Ketobacter alkanivorans: one gene and its partner. The protein of the gene in region 1 interacts with the protein of each later gene in a pairwise test. Links are inferred from orthologs where the notes say so. Each region holds a gene or a part of one and is shown in the gene's direction. Other genes may lie near its edges.

Region 1 (3,018 bases):
AAACATTTGTATATTTGCCTTATCAGGGCGGTTTAGCTGAGAAGAGATGGTGTTACTTATGATTAAAAGGACGAGGTTCTACTGATGGGACTTCGTAACGATTGAACATAAATATCTAGCCGAACTTTCCTAGCTAATGTTGAGGATATACGGATTAAGAGGAATGTCAACGTCTCCAAAACCACAGATTAAAGCACATTTTTGGGGCAGCCATGCCTCGCAAATGGGCATGATAAAGTTCTATAATTCAGTTAGTTACAAAATTCCAGTGTGATGCTCTCATGAAAATGCCGAGCCGCCGCTATGTTATTCAAAGGGATGAATTTTATATGACGGTGCCAAACCCCTACGGGCAGTTGAACAGCACTTTACTCGACGCATTCGGGCTGAATATGCAGGCGAGCTTTCGTTTGGCGGATTTGCCGCAGGCGGTGGCAGAAGCTCTATCGGCGCAGGTAGGTGCCGGTGGGAGTCACGGCTCTTTCATACTGTTGGGAAATGGAGGTAATGCGTTTTGGGACAACCTGCCCGAAGCTGCGTGGCAACAAGCGCACCCCCTGGATACCCACTCTATTCAATGTGTGAAGGAATATCTGCTCGCCGAATGGCCTGGTGTTTCATATCAGGTTCTGTACCCGGGCGAATTACCGGTAGGGTTACAGAGTTTAGGCAGAGTGGTCGGCTGGCATAGCGATTCACCCCTGAAGCTGGGTATCAACCCGGTGTTTGGCCTGTGGTATGCCTATCGGGCGTTGATCTGGATCGAAACAATATTGCCAACCACAACACCGGTGAGCTTTGATGCCCCTTGTGCGGCCTGTGCAGACAAGCCGTGTATCAGTGCTTGCCCTGCAAATGCGCTTTCTGGTGATGTTAAACAATTGAACACCTGTATCGACTACCGTTTAACGGATCGGTCCAGCTGTCAATCCACTTGCTTAGCGCGCAAGCGTTGCCCCATAGCAAAACAACATCAGTATTCAGAACAACAACTTAACTACCAATACCAGCAATCGTTCGAAACTTTGTTAAGTTGGAGGAGTTAGCCCCCTTTTTGTGTGAGGCCGACAAGGCTGTTAAACTTAGCGCCATCTCGCGTATTGGCGGGTTTTTTATGAGGTTTGATCGAACTTCCCGAGTTTTTTCAGGCGTCGCACAATCATTTAGAGAATTTGAGGAATGAGTATGGAGATCCAGAAAGGCCGGGTTGTTGGAATGCATTACACTTTGCGTAATGAAGAAGGTGAAATCATCGACACCTCCGAAGGTCGTGAGCCGCTGGTGTTTTTGCAGGGCTACGGCAATATAATCCCCGGCTTGGAAGCCGAGCTGGAAGGCAAAAAGCAGGGTGACGCGCTGGACGTGGTGGTCGAGCCAGAACACGGGTATGGCGTAAAGCACGATCAACTGATTCAGCAGGTGCCGCGTGCAGCCTTTGAAGGCGTGGATGATTTGCAGATTGGCATGCAGTTCCAGGCCCAGACTGAACAGGGGCCGGTACCCATCAGAATCATCGCCGTAGAAGGTGATGAAGTAACCATCGATGGTAACCATGAGCTGGCAGGCGTGCGCTTACACTTTGCAGTGAGCATCGAATCGATACGCGAAGCCTCTGAAGAAGAACTGGCCCACGGCCACGTTCACTAATCAGGCTCAGTAAGCACAACAAAAAGGCCCGGCATTGCTTCAATGTCGGGCCTTTTTCTATGGTCTATACTCATCGAACCGACACTAAATTGGGGGTTCGCTGTGATTGTTGCTCCAAAACCAGGGAATGAAGACGAGCGACTGCAAGCGCTTTGGAACTACGAAATTCTGGATACGGGAGCTGAAGCAAGCTTCGACGACATTGTCGCCCTGATATCCAATATCTGCGAGGTTCCTATTGCCCTTGTCAGCCTGGTTGATAAGGATCGTCAGTGGTTTAAAGCTAAGGTCGGTTTGGCCGCGAATGAAACCAGCCGAGATCTCGCGTTCTGTGCTCACGCAATTCATAACAGCGACACTCTGATTGTCGAAGATGCGCTGGCCGATCAGCGTTTTTGTGATAACCCTCTAGTGCTTGGGCCTCCGGAGATTCGCTTTTATGCTGGCGCGCCTTTGACAACGCCGGAAGGGTTTCGGCTTGGCACTCTGTGTGCGATTGATACTAGGCCTCGTAGCCTGACACCTCAACAGCTCCAGCTTCTGAAATTGCTGTCCTCACATGTTGTGAGCCTCATGGAGCTACGCATCCGTTATCGCGATTCCTTAATGCTCGCCAGTGAATTGTCGGAGAGCAAAAAGCAAGTTCAAAGAATGGCGGAACACAATAGCCGCTTTCTGGCCAATTTAAATCATGAGATGCGAACGCCGCTTAACGCTATATTGGGTTTCAGCAATAAGCTGGTGCAGCGACTGGCGGATGTGGATGTTCCTCAGTTCGTTAGTGAAGGTTTGAATACCATTCAGGTTGCATCGCGACAACTTAATTATCTGGTAGAGGACGTGCTGAGTATCTCCAAAATTGATGCAGGTAAAATGGTGCGAAAAGAGGCTCAATTCGATCCCCATGCAGTGCTGAGAGAGATCATTCTGGTAAACAGTGAACGAGCCACTCAAGATCAAATTGAGCTTGTTCTAACGCTTGAAAGCGAATTGCCATGCATGGTGATCGGGGATGAAGGAAAGATAGCTCAGATACTGATGAACGTAGTGTCAAACGCCGTAAAGTACACGTATTCAAACAGAAAAGTTTGTGTGAATACACGCTATGTAGAAGGTTGCCTTATAGTGGATGTGATCGACGAGGGGGTGGGTATTGCCCCTGAGGATCTATCACGCATCTTTGGAGAATTTGAACAGATTGATAACCCGTTGTCAGCGCGCGCGAAAGGAACCGGGTTAGGGCTGGCCATCGTAAAGCGCCTAATTGAGTTACTTGATGGTGATATTTCTGTGGTAAGCGAGGTTGAAAAGGGCTCGAAGTTTAGCATGCGCTTTCCCTTACCAATCGCTAAAAACCAATAACATTTATTC
Region 2 (3,242 bases), 3.2 Mb from region 1 along the record:
GCCAATATTGCGTTAGTCGATGGCAAGCCGCTTATGTTTGATTGCATAGAATTCAATGAGCGATTTCGCTGGATTGATGTGGCCAGCGATTTAGCTTTTCTAATAATGGATATGACTGTCAAAGGCTATGGTTATCAGGCCAATGTGTTATTGAACAGCTATCTGGAATACAGCCTTGACTATGAGGCGCTGCAGGTTCTGAACTTTTACGTGGTGTATCGTGCCATGGTACGGGCGAAGGTGTCGGTTTTAACAATGAGGCAGGCGGCGGAAGCTGATCGGCTTCAGTTATTGACGCAATTCAGGGCCTACATGGATTATGCGTTAACCTGTATGGATTCACCTCATCGATATCTTGCCATTACCTGTGGGGTGTCGGGATCCGGAAAAAGCACGTTGGCTCGTAAAGTGGCCGCTCATAGTGGTGGAATACGTTTGCGGTCTGATGTGATCAGGAAGCATTTGGCGGGTTTAAAGCCACTTCAGTCTAGTAGATCCCATGATCCTGATTCTGAAAACGCCATATACTCGCGTAGTTATAGCATCAAGACATTTGAAACACTTGAGGCGTTATCACGGAAGGTGTTGAACTACGGTTATCCTACTTTGGTGGATGCTACTTTTATAAAAAGTCATACAAGGGCACCATTCTTTCTATTGGCGAAAGAGGAGCATGTGCCTTTCTATGTTCTGTTTATGGATGTTCCGACTGAAGTGTTAAAACGGCGCATTTTGTTGAGGGAGCGAGAAGGGCGTGACGCATCAGAAGCGGGAGTGGCCGTTATGGAGCAGCAGTTGCTTCACTGCGATGGATTTTCTGCTGAGGAGGAGAGCTGCGTGATTCGCTGTGATGACAATGTGGATTCAGACTCTATAAGTGAGCTGGTTAAGTTTATGATTTCCAGCACGCCGTTACCCTGAGTATGTTGGTTTTTGATTGATTCTTCTGGTTGAGTTGTCTGAGTATGCATGAAATGTCTCTTTGTGAATCAATTTTGCAGATTGTTGAGGAAGAATCCATTCGGCAATCGTTCCGTAAGGTGTCTGAAGTGCATTTGGCTATTGGCGCCTTGGCAGGGGTGGAATTGGAGGCATTGAAGTTCAGTTTTGATGTGGTGGTTCAGCATAGTCTCGCCGCTGGGGCGGTGCTGCATATTGAAATTGTACCAGCTATCGGGCATTGCCCTGTCTGTGGTCAGAAGGTTGTAATGGAATCTCGATATGATGCTTGCAGTCGATGTGGAGAGTATGGGCTGCAGCTTGAGTCAGGCAATGATATGAGAATCACTCATCTGGAGGTGCAGTGATGTGCAAAGTGTGTGGATGTAGCGAAGGAAATAGTCGGGTTTCAGGTTTGGCATTGCAGCCGGTTAGAACCCACGCGGCTGGGCTCAGCCCGTCTAGAATGGTTTCTATTGAGCAAGATATTCTTAGTAAAAATGACTCGTACGCTAAAGAAAATCGTGACCGACTGGCAAGGGATAAAGTGTTTGCGGTGAATCTGATGTCTGGCCCTGGTGCGGGTAAGACCAGTTTGCTGGTAAAAACTTTATCTGATTTGCAGGGTAGCATTCCTATGTGTGTGATCGAAGGTGATCAGGAAACATCAAATGATGCAGATCGGATTCGCGCTACAGGTGCTTCTGCCATACAGATTAATACCGGTAAGGGGTGCCACCTAGATGCACACATGGTTGGGCATGCTTTGGATAAGCTTAATGTTGCGTTAGGTTCCACGCTATTTATTGAAAATGTCGGTAACTTGGTGTGCCCGTCGGGCTTTGATTTGGGGGAGCGGCAGCGGGTTGCCATTCTTTCTGTCACAGAGGGTGATGATAAACCGCTTAAATATCCGGATATGTTTGCCTTCGCCAATGTTTTGCTGCTGAGTAAAATCGACTTGCTTCCCTATGTGGATTTCAATATGGATCAGTGTATAGAGTATGCACGACGCATTAATCCTTCTATATCGGTCATACCCGTATCTGTAAAATCCGGTGAAGGCATGGAGCAATGGTATGGCTGGCTGCGATCACATAACAATGATGCAACAAGTACCGTTGTCTGACGGCAAAGCCCTTAATACTGTTACCATTTGCGTGAAAGGAGTGGTGCAGGGCGTGGGTTTTCGCCCTTGGGTTGTGGGTCTTGCTGAAAGTATGGGTGTTTCTGGCCGTGTGTATAACCATCAAGGTGCAGTGATAATCGAGTGTCGTGGTGATACTTCATCACTTAGTGATCTAATTGAACATATACAGAATCGTCCTCCTGCCAGAGCGCATGTGACGTCTGTGGATGTACGGGAAGGGCTTGATTTAGCTATTTCTAGCGGCTTTTCTATCGATCAAAGCATTACGAAGAAATGTGTGTCACTGCCTGAGGGGTTGCTGCCCATCACGTTGGATTTTGCCCCTTGCGATCTGTGTTTGCGTGAGTTGCTTGACCCGGATGATCGGCGTTATCGCTATCCGTTTATAAGCTGCGCTGATTGTGGCCCGCGTTACAGCATCATGCAAAGCGCGCCATTCGATCGTGAACGCACCAGTATGTCTCGGTTTGTTCTTTGTCATGCCTGTGCGGAAGAATATGGTGATCCACGTGATCGGCGATTCCACGCGCAAACGATTTCATGTCACCAGTGTGGGCCAAAATTACGGTATATAAATGGTCGTGGTACAAGGATAGACGGCGATCCTATTGGGTTGGCAAATGCAGCATTAAAGCGAGGCGAGATCGTCGCGCTGAAAGGTGTTGGTGGGTTTCAGTTGGTTGTGGATGCTAGTAATGGTTCTGCGCTGGATCGGTTGAGGAAGCGTAAGAATAGGCCGCACAAGCCCTTTGCGCTAATGGTGCGTAACGTTGAATTAGCGAAACAGATAGGGCAACTCTCACGCGAGGATTTAAATGCTCTAACCTCAGTGACGGCGCCGATTGTACTGATAAGAGCACGTGATAGCGGTAAGATGTTGCCTGATGCTATAGCGCCTGGGCTAAGGCGAATCGGAGTCATGCTTCCCAGTTCTACCTTGCATTGCCTGTTGCTTGGGGAGTGGGAGACGCCATTGGTTGTGACCTCAGGAAATGTCAGCGGCGCTCCCTTATGTGTTGACAACAATGCAGCACTTGTAGAGCTGGCATCGATTGCAGATGGCTTCCTGCTTTATGATCGTGATATTGAGCACCGCCTGGATGACAGCGTGGTTCAATGTGTCAACGGTGATGTTGTGCCGTTGCGTTTGGGG

What was found.
Region 2: the proteins of Kalk_RS05030 (region 1) and hypB interact in binary tests that used the Escherichia coli proteins (3 or more experiments, as listed by UniProt). The link is inferred for Ketobacter alkanivorans from one-to-one orthologs.

The regions. Positions count from the first base shown.
Region 1 is NZ_CP022684.1:1,187,219-1,190,236, reverse strand. The notes cover bases 225-2,916. They hold Kalk_RS05030 (FKBP-type peptidyl-prolyl cis-trans isomerase), read left to right. Parts: upstream 225-1,185; coding sequence 1,186-1,647; downstream 1,648-2,916. Other genes in these bases: Kalk_RS05025 (GAF domain-containing sensor histidine kinase), read left to right, coding at 1,750-2,916; Kalk_RS05035 (hypothetical protein), read left to right, coding at 282-1,046. Outside these bases: more of Kalk_RS05025, read left to right, coding at 2,917-3,009. UniProt on the Escherichia coli protein: Folding helper with both chaperone and peptidyl-prolyl cis-trans isomerase (PPIase) activities. Chaperone activity prevents aggregation of unfolded or partially folded proteins and promotes their correct folding.
Region 2 is NZ_CP022684.1:4,363,775-4,367,016, forward strand. What follows is about bases 272-3,187. They hold hypB (hydrogenase nickel incorporation protein HypB), read left to right. Parts: upstream 272-1,306; coding sequence 1,307-2,068; downstream 2,069-3,187. Other genes in these bases: Kalk_RS18655 (bifunctional aminoglycoside phosphotransferase/ATP-binding protein), read left to right, coding at 272-921; hypA (hydrogenase maturation nickel metallochaperone HypA), read left to right, coding at 975-1,307; hypF (carbamoyltransferase HypF), read left to right, coding at 2,043-3,187. Outside these bases: more of Kalk_RS18655, read left to right, coding at 1-271; more of hypF, read left to right, coding at 3,188-3,242. UniProt on the Escherichia coli protein: Involved in the maturation of [NiFe] hydrogenases. Required for nickel insertion into the metal center of the hydrogenase. Exhibits a low intrinsic GTPase activity, which is essential for nickel insertion.